4 regions of the Rhodoferax sp. LB1P47 genome follow, and region 1 is predicted to be linked to each of the others. Evidence: predicted binding sites of a transcription regulator. Region 1 holds the regulator's gene; each other region holds the start of a gene.
What was found. Region 1 encodes sigma-54, which starts transcription at its own class of promoters, with help from an activator protein. Its sites were predicted from a motif close to TGGCANGNAANCTGCTTT; they were not measured.

Region 1 (4,108 bases):
CGTGGTGCCGTCCCAGCCGCTGGCGGCAATCATGGCGGCGGCCAGGGTTTCTTTCAGCGGGGCATCGCCCTTGTCTTCGCGCCAGCCGCGTTTGAACAGCGCGTCGCCCGAGGTGTCGATGTAGATGGTGGCGTGCTCGGTGGTCAGGTGCAGGTAGATGCGGGCATCGGGCCACTGCACGTTCACATCGGGGCGTACGCCGGTCTTAAAACGGAAGCGGTCGGCCACCGCGTCCTTGACCTTCAGGGCAGCAAAGTTCAGCGAGGTCAGCGGGCTGTGCTGCGCAGTGACTTCCACCTTGAAGCTCTGGCTGGGCGTGAACCAAATCTCCCAGGCCACGTTGCTCGCCGCCTCGTACAGGTCTTGCTCCGTGCGGTAGGGCGTGCTGGACAGTTCGATCAGCACCCGCTGCGCCAGGCGGCTGTGCAAATTGAGCCGCATCGCGTCGCGCCACGACGAGCGCACCAGCACGCCACCCCGGTGCGAGCGCAAATCCTCGCCCTGCAAGCCCGTAATTGCGTGTACCTCTTCGGCCAGCAGCTCTTCCACGCCAGCGGCGCAGGGTAAAAATAATTGGAGTTGGTTCATGGGATCGGTGCCAAAGTGGGACGCGGAGCGGGTCCGCTGGGAGGCGTGGAGTATCCCATAGGGGGCGCCAGGAGCGCTTTGGCGCTGGCACAGCACACGCCGATCGGATGCCCGTTACAGCGCCTTGCGCAAATTCGTCGGCGCAATCCGCAGGGCTTCGCGGTATTTGGCGACCGTGCGGCGGGCGCATTCAATGCCTTGCTCTTTCAGCATGTCCGACAACTGGCTGTCGCTCAACGGTTTTTTCAGATCTTCGGAGGCGACGAACTGCTTGATCAGAGCGCGCACCGCCGTACTGGAGGCGTTGCCGCCGGTCTCGGTGCCGAGCGACGAGCCGAAGAAGTATTTCAGCTCAAACGTGCCGTACGGCGTGGCCATGTACTTGGCGGTGGTGACGCGGCTGATGGTGGATTCGTGCAGGCCCAGCTCGTCGGCAATCTCGCGCAGCACCAGCGGGCGCATGGCCAGCGCACCGTGGCTGAAGAAGTTCTTTTGCCGCTCCACGATGGCGTTGCTGACCCGCAGGATGGTGTCGAAGCGCTGCTGGATGTTCTTGATGAACCAGCGGGCTTCTTGCAGGCGCTGCTGGAGTGCGGCGTTGTTCGAGGAGTCCTTACCACCGCCCTTGTGCAGGCGCAGCGCGTTGGCATAGATGTCGTGCACCCGCAAGCGCGGCATCACCTCGGGGTTCAGCGCCACCCGAAACTTGGTATTGGCGCCACGCCCCACTTTGGCAACAATCACGTCGGGCACCACGATGTTGCGCTCCACGTCCACAAAGCGGCGGCCGGGCTTGGGCTCCAGCCGGGCAATCATGGCAATCGCGGCTTTGATGTCGGCATCACTGGCGTGGCACAGCTGGCACAGGCGCTTCACATCGCGCCGGGCCAGCAGGTCCATCGGCTGGCGGCAGATGCGCAGCGCGGTTTTGCGCACCGGGTCGTCGCCCAGGGTGGCCTTCAAAGCCTTGAGTTGCAGCAGCAGGCATTCGCCCAGATGGGTTGCCCCCACCCCCGGCGGTTCCAGGCTTTGCAACAGGCCCAGAGCGACGGTGAAGCGGTGTACCAGTTCCTCCTGCGCTTCCGAGTCGCCACCCGACAGGCCTTGGGCCAGGGTGGCCAGGTCGTCTTCCAGGTAGCCGTCGTCGTTCAGCGATTCGATCAAAAAGCGCAGCGCCGCCTGGTCCACCTCGCCCAGGCGCAACGCCAAGGCCTGGCGGTGCAGAAAGCTGGTCAGCGACTCCTGGTTGCGGGCCAGCTCGGTGGCATCGGCCTCGCCTTCTTCGCCCAGGTTGTTGTGGCGGGCGGGTGCGTCGCCGCCCCACTCGCTGTCGTCGGGCCTGATCTCAGAGCTGCCGTCGCCGTCCCAGCTGGTGTCGTCGCCACCGGTGAGTGGGGTTTCAGAGTCATTTGAGGCTTCAGCGCTGGATTCACCTGCGTATTCAGCTACAGAAGTAGGAGCAGACTCGGTTTCGCGGTCACCCGCGCTGACGGGGGTGTCGGACTGGGCCAAACCAAACTCTTCGCGCGGCGCGTCGTCCAGGTTGCGCTCCAGAAACGGGTTATCGTCCAGCATCTGGTCCACTTCCTGGCTGAGTTCCAGGGTGGACAGCTGCAAAAGACGGATGGACTGTTGTAACTGGGGCGTGAGCGCCAGGTGCTGGGAAACGCGTAGGGAGAGGCCTTGCTTCATCGTGCGATCACATACGGAAGTGCTCGCCGAGGTAGACGCGCCGCACATCGGCGTTGTCGACGATCTCGGACGGCGTACCTTCGGCCAGCACGTTGCCGTCGCTGATGATGTAGGCGTGGTCGCAAATACCCAGGGTTTCGCGCACGTTGTGGTCGGTGATCAACACACCAATGCCGCGCGACTTCAGGAAGCCGATGATGCGCTGGATCTCGATCACCGCAATCGGGTCGATACCGGCAAACGGTTCGTCCAGCAGGATGAAGCGCGGCTGGGTGGCCAGGGCGCGGGCAATCTCGACCCGGCGGCGCTCGCCCCCGGACAGGGCCATCGCCGAGGAGTCGCGCAGGTGTTCGACCCGCAGGTCTTCCAGCAAGGCGGTGAGGCGGGCTTCGATCACCGGTTTGGTCAGCGACTTGCCCTGCTCGTCGTGTTGCAGCTCCAGCACGGCGCGCACGTTTTCTTCCACCGTGAGCTTGCGGAAAATCGAGGCCTCTTGCGGCAAATAGCTCAGGCCCAGGCGCGAACGGCGGTGGATCGGCATGTGCTCAACCGGCTGGCCGTCGATGGAAATGCTGCCGCCATCGGCCCGCACCAGGCCCACAATCATGTAGAACGAGGTGGTTTTACCTGCGCCGTTGGGGCCCAGCAGCCCGACCACTTCGCCTTTTTTGACCGCCAGGGTCACGTCTTTGACGACTTTACGGCTGCCGTAGGCTTTTTGCAGATGGCGGGCTTCCAGGCGGCTTTCTGCCACGGCAACCGGGCCGCTCACTTCTGCGCGCCCTCTAGCGTGGTACTGGAGCGCAGCGCGGGGCTGGTGGCGCTGGCAGCAGCGGCTGGGGCCGTCACCTTGGGGGTCAACATGGCACGAACCCGGCCGTTCTGGCCGCCAGGGTCGTTGGCGGAGTTGCCGTTGTCTACGGTAAATACGTCGGTGGTGTTGTCATACACGATGACCCCGCCGGTGACTTCGTCGTTGACCTTGCTACCCAGCAAGCGGCGCATCACGGCACGCTTGATGAAACGCACGTTGTCCAGCTTGCTGTTGTAGAGGATGGTTTCGCCCTCGCCTTCGATGTATTCATCCACACCGTCGCGCTTTTGCTTGAAGTAGGCCAGCTTGCCGGGCTCGGCGGTCACGATGCCGGTCTGGTTGCCCTCGGCATCCTGGCGCACATCCACCCGCCCGCCCCGGATGACGATACTGCCCTTGCTCATCACCACGCGGCCGGTGAACACATTGGTTTGCTTCAGATCGTCGTAGCGCATGGCATCGGATTCGATGTTCATGGGCTTGAGGCGATCGGCTTTTTCAGCCCAGGCAGAACCGCCCGCACAGGCGCACAGCAGCAAGAATAGGAGGGTGGGGTAGGCTTTTTTCATAGAGGCACGAATCTTGCAAATGATTGTACCGGTCGTGCCGTGGTCGATTTGATTCGCCCAGAAAAAAGCCCGCAAAAGCGGGCCTCGGTTCAGCAGCAACCGGCGACTTCAGGTTTTCTGCTGTGCCACCAAGTAGTCCACGATCGTCAGGCCGCGCTCCATCGACTGGGCTTGCGTGCCGTCGGTGTAGAAACGTCCGGCCACACCCATTGCCGGCACACCGGCCACGTTGTAGGCCTGCTGCAATTGCGCGGCTTTACGCACCTTGGTGGTCACCGAGAACGAGTTGTAGGTTTCCACGAACTTGGCTTTGTCCAGGCCCTGCTTGGCGGCCCAGTCGATCACCAGATTGTCTTTGTCGAGCTTTTGGCGCTCAACATGGATGGCATTGAACACTTTGCTGTGCAGCGCCTCTAGCTGGCCCATCGCCTCCAGCGTGTAGTAG
Region 2 (4,108 bases), on a different contig from region 1:
GACCGGGTGTTGCGCCAGGTGGCCGGTGCGGTGCAGCAAACCCTGAAGCGCGAAGACGATTTGGTGGCCCGTTACGGGGGCGAAGAGTTCGTGCTGTTTCTGCCCAACACCGATGCCGAAGGCGGCCGGGCCTGCGCCGAACTGGCCCGCCAGGCGGTGGAGGATCTGGCCATTCCGCACGAGAAATCGCTGGCCGGCCCGTATTTATCCATCAGCCTGGGCGGCACCTCGGTGCTGCTGCCGCCCGGTGGCGCGGTGCCTGCGGGCGTGCTGGAGCACAGCGACCAGCAGCTGTACCTGGCCAAGCAACTCGGTAGAAACCGGGTTTGCTGGACCAGCTGATGCTTATTTTTAGGCCATTTTTCAGGCACTAAAAATACTGCTGGCGCTTATTTAATATGCGCTACAAGCTATGCTTTTTGATATAAAAAAGCATAGCACCACACCTCTTTAGAAGAACCCGAGCTTGTTGGGGCTGTAGCTGACCAGCAGGTTCTTGGTCTGCTGGTACTGGTCCAGCATCATCTTGTGGGTTTCGCGGCCGATGCCCGACTCTTTGTAGCCGCCGAAGGTGGCATGCGCGGGGTAGGCGTGGTAGCAGTTGGTCCACACGCGCCCGGCCTTGATGCCCCGGCCCATGCGGTAGGCCACGCTGCCGTCGCGGCTCCACACACCGGCACCCAGGCCGTAGGGCGTGTCGTTGGCCAGGGCCAGGGCCTCGGCTTCGTCCTTGAAGGTGGTCACGGCCAGCACTGGGCCAAATATTTCCTCCTGGAAGATGCGCATCTTGTTGTGCCCCTTGAACAGCGTGGGCTGCACGTAGTAGCCACCGGCCAGGTCAGCCGGCATATCGGCACGCTGGCCGCCCGCCAACAGCTCGGCACCTTCGTTGAGGCCGATGTCCATGTAGGACATGATTTTGTCCAGCTGGATCTGCGACGACTGCGCGCCCATCATGGTGTCGGTGTCCAGCGGGTTGCCTTGCTTGATCAGCTTGACGCGGGCCAGCACGCGGGCCATGAACTTGTCGTAGATGGATTCGTGGATCAGCGCCCGCGACGGGCAGGTGCAGACCTCGCCCTGGTTGAAGGCAAACAGCACCAGGCCTTCGATGGCCTTGTCAAAAAACGCATCGTCGGCATCGGCAATGTCGGCAAAAAAGATGTTGGGCGACTTCCCGCCCAGCTCCAGCGTGGCCGGAATCAGGTTGGTGGCCGCCGCCTGGGCAATGCTGCGGCCGGTGGCGGTGGAGCCGGTGAAGGCAATCTTGGCGATGCGTTTGCTGGTGGCCAGGGCCTTGCCCGCGTCGCGGCCATAGCCGTTAACGATGTTCAGCACGCCTGGCGGCAGCAGGTCGGCAATCAGCTCCATCATCACCAAAATGCTGATCGGGGTGGATTCGGCGGGCTTCAGCACCACGCAGTTGCCTGCGGCAATCGCCGGGGCCAGCTTCCAGGCGGCCATCAACAGCGGGAAGTTCCAGGGAATGATCAGCCCCACCACGCCCAGCGGCTCGTGGAAGTGGTAGGCCACGGTGTTCTCGTCCAGCTGGCTCAAGGCACCTTCTTGTGAGCGCAGGCAACCGGCAAAGTAGCGGAAGTGGTCCACCGCCAGCGGAACGTCGGCGTTCAGGGTTTCGCGGATCGGCTTGCCGTTGTCTACGGTGTCGGCGTAGGCCAGGATTTCCAGGTTCTTTTCCAGCCGGTCGGCAATGCGCAGCAGCACATTCGAGCGGTCGGCTGCCGCCGTTGCGCCCCAGCTGTCGGCAGCGGCGTGCGCGGCATCCAGCGCCAGCTCAATGTCTTCGGCCCCTGAACTGGCAGCCTGGGTATAGACCAGGCCGCTGATGGGCGTGATCACATCAAAATATTCGCCTTTGACCGGGGCCACCCATTGGCCACCGATGAAGTTGTCGTAGCGGCTTTTGAATTGCAAGGGGGCGTTGGCACTGCCGGGGTTAGGGTAAAGCATAAAAGTCTCCTGATTGGTATGGTTGCACCGCATATCGGCACGGTCGGCTCTTTGCATAGCGCATGCCAATCGGGGCTTGCGGCGCAACAGCCCGGTTTCTGGCTGAAACCCACCCCGCACCGGGCCTGCGCGGCGGACTGTGTCAGCCCGTTGTGGCACAGGTGTTCCAAAATGGAGCACATGCCGTGTTGCATTGGCTGAACCGCTAGGCACAAGCACCGCCACCCACTAAAGTGCAGCGCTACAGACTGCCCCGGCACGTACCGGTGGTGGCAAGGAGACACATGACCATGCATCCCGCTATCCCCCTCGTTCGGTCCACCCCCGTGGCGCTGCGCCAGGCCCGCCGCCAGTTGCTCAACCAGGGCGATCTGCCCACCGGCCTGCTCGACGAGCGCCTGGCCCGCTCCTGGAGCCGCAGCCTGGACTTCGGCCTGCAAGCCAGTGGCCGCACCCCCGGCGCACCGCACGCGTCCACCGCCCAGCTGGCCCGCGCCCTGGAGCACCAGCGCGAACTGGTGGCCCACGCCCGCCCGGTGATGGAGTTTGTGTTCGAGCAAACCCAGGGCAGCGACAGCATGGTGATCCTGGCCGACAGTGGCGGCATGCTGCTGCACACCCTGGGCGACGCCGTGTTTTTAGACCGCGCCAGCCGCGTCGCTCTGCGCCCCGGTGCCACCTGGCACGAGCAGTACCGGGGCACCAACGCCATCGGCACCGCTATGGCCGAGCAGGTACCGGTGGCCGTACACGCCAGCGAACATTATTTGGAGCGCAACGGCTTCCTGACCTGCGCCGCCGCCCCCATCCACGACCCCGCAGGCCGCCTGCTGGGCGCGCTGGACATCTCCGGCGACCACCGGGGTTACCACCCACATACCCTGGGCCTGGCCCGGTCGGCGGCACGAATGATCGAGCACAAACTGTTTGAAACCCGCCACGCCAGCCACATCCGGCTGCGCTTTCACAGCCAGATTGAGGGCATCGGCAGCGTCACCGAATGCCAGCTGGCGGTGTCGGCCGAGGGCTGGCTGCTGGGGGCCAACACCGCCGCGCTGCAATGGCTGTGCCTGGGGCGCGACAGCATTGGCCGGGTGCCGCTGGAAGCCGTCTGGCCGCTGGCCCATGCGCTGCTGCTCCAGCCCGGCCCGGCCACCGTGCGCCAGGTGGTGGGCCCCAGCGGTGGCCAGGTCTGGCTGCGGGTAGACGGGGGCCGCAGCCGCGCCTTGCCGTTGCCCCGCACGGCCACATCCACCGCAGCATCCACCGAACCCGCCGGCAGCGATGCCCTGTCGGCCCTGGACAGCGGCGATGCCACGTTTCGCGCTGCCCTGGACAAGGCCCGCCGGGTGGTCGGCAAACCCATTGCGCTGCTGCTGCAAGGTGAATCGGGTGTCGGCAAAGAGGTGTTCGCCCGCGCCGTACACGCAGCCGGGCCGCGCAAAGACGGGCCGTTTGTGGCCGTCAACTGCGCCGCCTTGCCCGAATCGCTGATCGAAGCCGAGCTGTTTGGCTACAGCCCCGGGGCCTTCACCGGGGCCCGCCGCGAAGGCTCGCCCGGCCGCCTGCGCGAGGCCCACGGCGGCACACTGCTGCTGGATGAAGTGGGCGACATGCCGCTGGCCTTCCAGGCGCGCCTGCTGCGCGTGCTGCAAGAGCGCCAGGTGCAGCCCTTGGGCGGCGGCAAAACCGTGCCGCTGGACTTCTTTTTGGTCTGCGCCACCCACCGCCAGCTGCGCGATGAAATGCAGGCCGGGCGCTTCCGCGAAGACCTGTACTACCGCATCAACGGCCTCACCCTGCACCTGCCCCCCCTGCGCAGCCGCAGCGACCAGCCCGCGCTGGTCGAGCGCCTGCTGGCCACCTTGGCCCCGGGCCAAAGCCTGCAACTGGCCCCCAGCGTGGTGGCGGCCTTTTTGCAATTTAACTGGCCCGGCAATGTGCGCCAGCTGGCCAACGCCCTGCGCACCGCCTGCGCCTTGTTGGACGAGGGCGAGAGCCTGATCGACTGGCAACACCTGCCCGACGACCTGGCCCAAGACCTGCGCGGCAAAAATGCGCCCCCCGACAGCGCCCCCGATGCCCCGCTGCGCGCCCAGTCGTTGCGCACGATGGAGCGGGTTTTGCAAGAGTGCGA
Region 3 (4,108 bases), on a different contig from region 1:
ATCGTGGACCGCGCCCACCTAGACATCGCCTTCGCGGCAGCCGCCGAAATCGGCGAAGTGATGGTCGAAAAATTCTTGCCTGGCAGCGACTTCCGGCTGCTGGTGGTGGGCAACAAGCTGGTGGCTGCCGCCCGCCGCGACCCACCCCAGGTGCTGGGTGACGGCATCCACACCGTGCGCGAGCTGGTGGACATCGTCAATTCCGACCCCAAACGCGGCGAAGGCCATGCCACCTCGCTGACCAAGATCCGCTTTGACGACATCGCCATTGCCCGGCTGGCGCTGCAAGACCTGGCCCCCGAATCCGTGCCCGCCATTGGCCGCCGCGTGATTCTGCGCAACAACGCCAACCTGAGCACCGGCGGCACCGCCACCGACGTGACCGACGACGTGCACCCCGCCGTCGCCGCCCAGGCGGTGGCCGCTGCGCAGATGATCGGCCTACACATCTGCGGTGTAGACGTGGTCTGCGAAAGCATGCTCAAGCCGTTGGAAGACCAGCACGGCGGCATCGTGGAAGTGAACGCCGCACCCGGCCTGCGCATGCACATCTCGCCCTCGTTCGGCAAGGGCCGTAATGTGGGCGAAGCCATGATCGGCAACCTGTACGCGGCGGGCGACGATGGCCGCATCCCGGTGGTGGCCATCACCGGTACCAATGGCAAAACCACCACCGCCCGCCTGATCGCTCACTTGTTCACCAGCAGCGGCCTGCGCGTAGGCATGACCAACACCGACGGCGTGTACGTGGATGGCCGCCAGATCGACAGCGGCGATTGCAGCGGCCCCAAAAGCGCCCGCAATGTGCTGATGCACCCCGACGTAGATGCGGCCGTGTTTGAAACCGCTCGCGGCGGCATGCTGCGCGAAGGCCTGGGCTTTGACCGCTGCCAAGTGGCTGTGGTCACCAACATCGGCGCAGGCGACCACCTGGGCCTGAACTACATCACCACGGTGGAAGACCTGGCCGTGCTCAAGCGGGTCATCGTGCAAAACGTGCAGGCCACCGGCTACGCGGTGCTGAATGCGGCCGACCCCATCGTCGCCGCAATGGCCTCGGCCTGCCCGGGCAACGTCATCTACTTCACCGCCGACCGCCACCACCCGGTGATGGCCACCCACCGCGCCCAGGGGCGGCGCACGGTGTATGTGGATGGCGACCACATCGTGGCCGCCGTGGGTTCGTGGCGCGAGCAGATCGCCCTGCGCGATGTGCCACTCACGCGTGCGGGCACCATCGCCTTCCAGGTAGACAACGCGATGGCCGCCGTGGCCGCCGCCTGGGGCGTGGGCATGAACTGGGACACTATCCGCCGGGGTCTATCCAGCTTCTCGAACGATGCCGACAACGCACCCGGCCGCTTCAATGTAATGGACTACAAGGGCGCTACGGTGATTGCCGACTACGGCCACAACCCGGATGCCATGCGCGCCCTGGTGTCCGCCGTGGAAGCCATGCCTGCCAAGCGTCGCTCGGTGGTCATTAGCGGCGCGGGCGACCGGCGCGACGAAGACATCCGGGAGCAAACCGTCATCCTGGGTGCTGCGTTTGACGACGTCATCCTGTTTGAAGATGCCTGCCAGCGCGGCCGCGCCGACGGCGAAGTGCTCAAACTGCTGCGCGAAGGCCTGGCCAACGCCCAGCGCACCCGCCAAGTGGATGAGATCTACGGCGAGTTCATCGCCATCGACCACGCCCTGGCGCGGCTGCAGCCCGGCGATTTATGCCTGATTCTGGTGGACCAGGTAGAAGAAGCCCTGGCCCACCTGGCACAACGGGTGGCTGCGGCTTAAAACCAGCGGTTTATGCTGCACTGCAACAGGGCAGGATGGTGGAAGCCATCCTGCCCTGTTGCCTTGGGATGGTGCATTCCGGCCCAGTTACAAGGTTTCCAGGCGGCTGGCGCATATACAGTCTGCGCAGACAGCTATTATTTTTGAAATATATGTAAGTAATTGTTGGCATGGTGTTTGCACTGTGGAAGTGGGCATTCAGTTCACTTAACCACCAGGGATACACAATGAAAACCACACGCACAGGCACGCTTCTTTTGGCCGCCGCAGCGGCTTTGACCACCGGCACACTGGCGCAGGCGGCAGACTGGAGCGACACCTCCATCGGCTACCGCTACGGCACCAGCTTTCGCGAGCCGTTCAACAGCAAAGACCTGTCCAAAAACATCGTCAACATCACCCATGTCAGTGGCTATAAATACGGCACCAACTTCCTGAACCTGGACCTGTTGCAGTCAGACGCAGACGACAGCAGTGCCCAGGAAGCCTATCTGGTCTACCGCCACACGCTGGACCTGGGCAAGGTCAGCGGCAAAAGCTTCGCCATGGGTCCGGTGCGCGGCCTGGGCCTGACCGCCGGGTTTGACTGGAACACCAAGAACGATACGGGCTACGCCTCTAAAAAGCGCATGTTGGTGGTCGGCCCCACGGTGATGGTGGACGTGCCCGGCTTCTTGAACGTCAGCCTGCTGCTGCTCAAAGAAAGCAATATGCCCAAGTCCATCACCAGCCGCTACAGCTACAAGACCCACCCCATGCTGAATCTGGCTTGGGGTGTGCCGATCAGTGACACAGGACTATCGTTCGAGGGCTACATGAACTACATCGCATCCAAGGGGAACAATGAATTCGGCGGCCCCACCTCGCCCGAAACCAATTTCGATGGCACGGTTTTCTACGACCTGAGCCCCGCTTTGGGTGCCAGCCCCAAAACCCTGCGCGTCGGCGTGGGCTACCAGTACTGGCGCAACAAGTTTGGCAACCCCGGCGCCATCGCCGGCACAACGGCCCAAACCCCGATGGTCCGCGCCGATTACCATTTCTAGCGCAAAAGTCGCCATGCCGGACAACCCACCGGCATGGCCGGCAACAGCCCCTCTCCGGAGCTCAGGCCGGGTGCAAAGGCAGCGGTAAAATCGCGCCTTTGCCGCCCTCCAGCCCCCCTCCATCCATGCCGTCTGTAACCGCCGGGCCTGCCCGGGCCTGCTTTGAACTGAAAAGTGCCACGCTGCCCCTGATTGCGGTGGTGCTGAAAACCGCCGACTTGGCCGCACTGGCACAAGAGATGGAAATCCGCTTTGGTGACACTCCCGACTTTTTTGACCAGGACCCAGTGGTCATCAACTTGGCGCTGATCGCCGACACCACCGACCCCATCGACTTCAAGCAGCTGGCCATCTTGCTGCACAGCTACCGCATGCAACCGATTGCCGTACACGGCGGCAACGCAGCGCAACGGCAATCGGCTTTGAAGGTCGGGCTGGTGGATGTGCCCGACATCACCAACGCCGCCCCCTTGCCCCCAGCCGCACCGTCGCCCGAACCCGCCGTGGTCGTGCCCACAGGTGCACTGGTCATCGACAAGCCCTTGCGCTCAGGCCAGCAGGTCTACGCCCGGGGCACCGACCTGGTGGTGCTGGCGATGGTCAGTAACGGTGCCGAAGTGCTGGCCGATGGCAGTATCCACGTCTACGCCCCACTGCGCGGCCGCGCCATTGCCGGTGCCAAGGGCAATACCGAAGCCCGCATTTTCAGCACCTGCCTGGAGGCCGAGCTGGTGTCCATCGCCGGGATTTACCGCACCTCTGAAATCCCCCTGCCCGCCGAAGTGCAGGGCAAAGCCGCCCAGGTACGCCTCATCAGCGACAAACTGGTGATGGAAGCCCTGTAATGGCCACCAAACGCAAACACAACCCGGTGCGGCGGCCGCCGTCGACACCAGCCCCTTTATCCAAACCCAGAACCCAGAAAGACCCGCAACCCATGACCAAGATCATCGTGGTGACATCCGGCAAAGGTGGCGTTGGCAAAACCACCACCAGCGCCAGCTTTGCCTCCGGCCTCGCGCTGCGCGGCCATAAAACCGCCGTCATCGACTTCGACGTCGGCCTGCGCAACCTGGACCTGATCATGGGCTGCGAGCGCCGCGTGGTGTACGACCTGATCAATGTGATCCACAACGAGGCCAACCTGAACCAGGCCCTCATCAAAGACAAGCAGTGCGACAACCTGTTCGTGCTGGCCGCCTCGCAAACCCGCGACAAAGATGCGCTGACGCAAGACGGCGTGGAACGTGTGCTGAAAGACCTGGGCG
Region 4 (4,108 bases), on a different contig from region 1:
TGGCCTGGCCCACTTTGGTCTGGGTGAACGCGAAAAAGCCAAGCCCTACCTGGAGTCTATTCAGCGGGTACAGGGCAACAGTCCCGTGTCCAAACTGCTGGCCCAGATTTACATGTCCGCAGGCAATTTCACCAGCGCCACCGAGTTACTGGAAAATTACATCAAAGCCCAGCCCGGCGACGGCCAAGCCCTCACCTTGTTGGCCGGTGCCAACATGGCCCAAGGCCGCCACGCCAAAGCCACGGCCTTGATGCAACAAGCCCTGACCACCCGGGACGCGCCCGAGTTTCGAACCGCCCTGGGCCTGAGTCTGGTGGGCGGTGGCAAATCCGGCGATGCCATCGTTCAGCTCGAAACGGCCTTTAAAGACCCCAGCCAAATCCAGGCCGGTGCCGCCTTGGTGGGCCTGTACCTGCGTGACGGAAAAGTGGCCCAGGCCACTGCGGTGGCCGAAAAACTGGTCAAACTGCAACCTGCAAATGCGGGGTTCTATAGCCTGTTGGGCATGTCCCACGCCCAGGCGGGAAACCTGCCTGCCGCCAAAGCCGCCTTCGAGCGCGCAACTGCGCTTGACGGTACTTTGCTGCAACCCATGCTCAATCTTGCACGGGTAGATATTGCCGCCAAAGCCTACGACAGCGCCAATACGCGTTTACTGACCATTCTCAAGACCGACGACAAAAATATCGACGCGATGTATGAAATGGCCAACCTCTCAGACCGCCGTGGCCAGCCTGCCGAGACCCTGCGCTGGCTGCAAAAAGCCAGTGATATGGCTGGCCCGCGTGAGTTTCGCCCCGACACCACGTTGGTCGAGCTGCACCTGCGCAACCGCGCTCCTGCGTTGGCATTGGATGCTGCCAAACGCCTGCTGGCCAAAGGCACTGACAACCTCCCGTCTCTCCTCGTGTATGGCCGTGCCCAGTTGGCCAACGGTGACATGGGGGGGGCTAAGTCCACCTTTTCCGGGGCCACCCGCTTTGCCGACTTTGATGCTGTGCAGCAAACCCAAATCGCCACCCTGCAAATGGCTGCCAACAACCCCCCTGGCGCAGCCTACAGCTTAGAAAAAGCGCTCTCCAACCGGCCAGACTTTTTGCCCGCACTGGCCCTCATGGTCGATGTCGAGTTGCGCCTGGGTGCGCCCGCCAAGGCTGAGCAACGTGCCCGCCAGGTACTGGCCCAAGCGCCCAAGCGGGCTATCGGCTACAGCTTGCTGGGCGACGTGGCACTGGCCAAAGGGCAAGCTCCTGCCGCCATTGATGCCTACCGCCGCGCCCACCAGGCAGAACCCACTGCTGACACCTTATTACGCCTGTACCGGGTGCTATTTAGCCAAGACGGCGGAAAACCTGCTTTGCAACTCGCCGAGCAGTGGCTTAAAACCCGCCCGCAGGACATCCGCGTGCGTAAAAATTTGGCGGATGGCTATGCCAGCATCGGCAATTTCCTTGCTGCTCGCAGCCACTACGAAAGTCTGCTGAAAACCGCACCTGACGATACCGAGGTGCTCAACAATCTGGCCAACGTGTTGTTGCGCCTAAAAGACCCTGGTGCCATCCCCATGGCTGAAAAGGCGCTGGCCAAAGACGTGACCAATGCCAATGCCATCGACACTCTGGGTTGGGCCTTGTTCCAGGCCGGCCAGCCCGCCCAAGCCGATCGTGCGCTGCAACTTCTGCGCGATGCCCGCTTGCGCGAGCCGGGCAGCCCCGCTATCCGCTACCACCTGGCGGCTGTGCTGGCCCAGTCGGGCCGCAAGACCGAGGCCCGCGACGAGGTGGAGGCCGCTTTGAAAGCAGGCCGCAGTTTTGAAGAGCAGGCCGCCGCTGAAGCTTTGCTGAAGACTTTGCGCTAGTTGCGTCAAAAAGCTGAAAGTGCTGTCGGAATAGTTTACAAAATACGATGATTTTTTTGGTATTTTTTTGTTTAAATTGTTGATTTGTAAAGTAAATTTAATGATGGTATGAATTGTGCTTTTTTATTTTTTAAGAAGATTGCGTTTGCTGAATTTAGATAAATAGGAAGAAGAATATGAACATCACCCCTTTAAACCGCACCATCCAGGCCGTTGCCGCTTGCGTGTTGTTGGGTTTCGGGTCGTCTGGTTGGGCAGCGGCTTCATGGAATCTGCCATCTGCCTGCGATAACACGGGCAGTTGCGGAATCTCGGATGGTGCCAGCCTCTCAACCAGTGCGTACTCCACTGCAACCGGTACGATTGCAGCACCCACTGCGGGTACTGTTTTCGCCGCTGCTGCGATTGGCGAGTACAGCGGCGGCTTGGGTGTTACTTCTAAAAATGAGGATGCAGGCGCTCAGCCGCAGCACACGCTTGACAATCGCTATGGAACAGAGCTGATCTCCCTGAATTTTGGTGCTGCTGTTGCGTTGAACAGCCTGAGCACGGGTTGGGTCAGCGGTGATTCAGATTTGAGCGTTTTGCGTTTTGATGCGACGAAAGGTTTCACTACGTCCCAGGCTGCCATTGCAGGTAAGACGATTGCACAGCTGCTTGAAAAAGGCTGGGAATTGGTAGCGAACATCAATGGTGGCTCGGCAAGCCAAACATTCACAGGTTTCAATGCCTCCGCCTTGTCTTCGAGCTGGTGGTTGGTGAGTGCATACAACTCTACGTATGGTGTCGGCTGTGTGAGTGCTACCGGGGGGACTAGTACGGCTTGTAATAATGGCCGTGTTAGCAGTACTGGTACCGCAACTGCGTTTGACTATGTGAAGCTGCTGACGGTTGCAGGGACGGTGGTGACACCGCCTGGCAATGCAGTTCCAGAGCCAGGCTCTCTTGCACTGATGGGGCTTGGTTTGCTGGGGTTGTTGGGCACTAGTCGCCGCAAGGCCAAGGGCTTGGCCGCTTAATCTTTCTGCATACCGGCCGCTTGCGGCCACCTTCAAAAAGGCACCGAGTTTCGGTGCCTTTTTGCGTTGGGGGATATTTTTTTGCTTCATCAAACTTGTTGATGCGGATTTGGCTTGCATCGCCCATGATGAAGCCAGTTCAATCTGGGGGGCGGTAGATGCAGACAGCAGAGCGTTTTGGGGCCAAGGTGTCGCTCGGCCTGCCGGGACGTGGCATGTTCTTGCTGGTGGCCGCAGAGCCCGGCGGGCTGGATGTTTTGGTGCGCAGTACGGGCGGGCAGATGGTGACCCGGCTGGATGCACAAAAAGCATTGGTGCTGATGGGATTGACGGCATACATGGGTTTGCGCGGATCGCGGGCGGTGCGTTTTATCGGACCGGTCAACGTAGACCAACAGAGACTCGCGGCGGTACTGGCTGTTTTTCAGGCACAGCCGCCGTCTTTGGTTTTGTAACCGCTGCATTCAATGTGCAGTCCACTTCAAGGAGAAAGCCATGGCCGGTAGTGTTGGACAAGAATTACTTGACGTACCTCTTCCCGATATGGTGCTCAAGCTGGCGCTGGGTATCGCCGAAGCGCAAAAGGCGCTGGACGAAAACTCGGTGGAAACGGCGCAGGCCCTGGCAGACATCAAGCTACCAATTTTGGTCAGCGTGACGCAGATCATCAACGCCGATGGAAGCTCTCCGGCTCCCACCAATACAACCACCGAGATGTCGCTCATCCAACTGGGTTTGCTGCCCACTTTTTACCAGTTCGCCGAGGCCACCATCGAAGTCACGATGGACATCAAAACCACCACCTCGGTCGAAACCAGTCTCAAAGTGGGTGTCAAAGCCAAGGCGGGTTTTGCTTGCTGGAGTGCATCGGTCTCGGTGGATGTGTCGCACAACCGCAAGTTTGGTAAAGAGGTGCGCGGCACCAGCCGCCTGCTCACCCGCATGGTGCCCGTACCGCCGCCAGCCCGGTTGGCACCGCAGTTCAATGTGATTGACAACCGTCCACCCAAAGTGCCTGCCTGACCATGGCCACGTTCGACAAAACCAAGGCCTTTCGCACGCCCATCGTACCGGCGGAGGTGGTGGTCCAAGAAACCGCATCCACCTCGTTTGCCGACTTGGTGCGGCTGATGGCCGAGGGCATTGCCGACGCACAAATGGCCCTGGACCGCAGCGCCGCCGAGATGGTGACCGAGCTGGCCAACACCACGGTGGAGATGGTGCCAAGCAT

Region 2: a site for sigma-54 is predicted at 2,022-2,039, ahead of exaC (acetaldehyde dehydrogenase ExaC). Genes of this name have one in related genera too.
Region 3: a site for sigma-54 is predicted at 1,961-1,978, ahead of AC0969_RS02235 (outer envelope protein). Genes of this name have one in related genera too.
Region 4: a site for sigma-54 is predicted at 1,963-1,980, ahead of xdp1 (exosortase-dependent surface protein XDP1). Genes of this name have one in related genera too.

Annotation. Positions count from the first base shown of each region.
Region 1 covers NZ_JBWMAU010000006.1:25,078-29,185, forward strand. Annotated here, with positions in the region: gene AC0969_RS09035 (THUMP domain-containing class I SAM-dependent RNA methyltransferase) at 1-588, opposite strand, end outside; gene AC0969_RS09040 (RNA polymerase factor sigma-54) at 703-2,280, opposite strand; gene lptB (LPS export ABC transporter ATP-binding protein) at 2,288-3,052, opposite strand; gene lptA (lipopolysaccharide transport periplasmic protein LptA) at 3,049-3,663, opposite strand; gene AC0969_RS09055 (thiol:disulfide interchange protein DsbA/DsbL) at 3,772-4,108, opposite strand, start outside.
Region 2 covers NZ_JBWMAU010000004.1:81,169-85,276, reverse strand. Annotated here, with positions in the region: gene AC0969_RS07040 (diguanylate cyclase domain-containing protein) at 1-342, shown strand, start outside; gene exaC (acetaldehyde dehydrogenase ExaC) at 451-1,971, opposite strand; gene AC0969_RS07030 (sigma-54-dependent Fis family transcriptional regulator) at 2,262-4,108, shown strand, end outside.
Region 3 covers NZ_JBWMAU010000001.1:472,417-476,524, forward strand. Annotated here, with positions in the region: gene cphA (cyanophycin synthetase) at 1-1,794, shown strand, start outside; gene AC0969_RS02235 (outer envelope protein) at 2,022-2,840, shown strand; gene minC (septum site-determining protein MinC) at 2,966-3,685, shown strand; gene minD (septum site-determining protein MinD) at 3,778-4,108, shown strand, end outside.
Region 4 covers NZ_JBWMAU010000011.1:26,043-30,150, forward strand. Annotated here, with positions in the region: gene prsT (XrtA/PEP-CTERM system TPR-repeat protein PrsT) at 1-1,858, shown strand, start outside; gene xdp1 (exosortase-dependent surface protein XDP1) at 2,035-2,877, shown strand; gene AC0969_RS13205 (hypothetical protein) at 3,036-3,332, shown strand; gene AC0969_RS13210 (hypothetical protein) at 3,373-3,900, shown strand; gene AC0969_RS13215 (hypothetical protein) at 3,903-4,108, shown strand, end outside.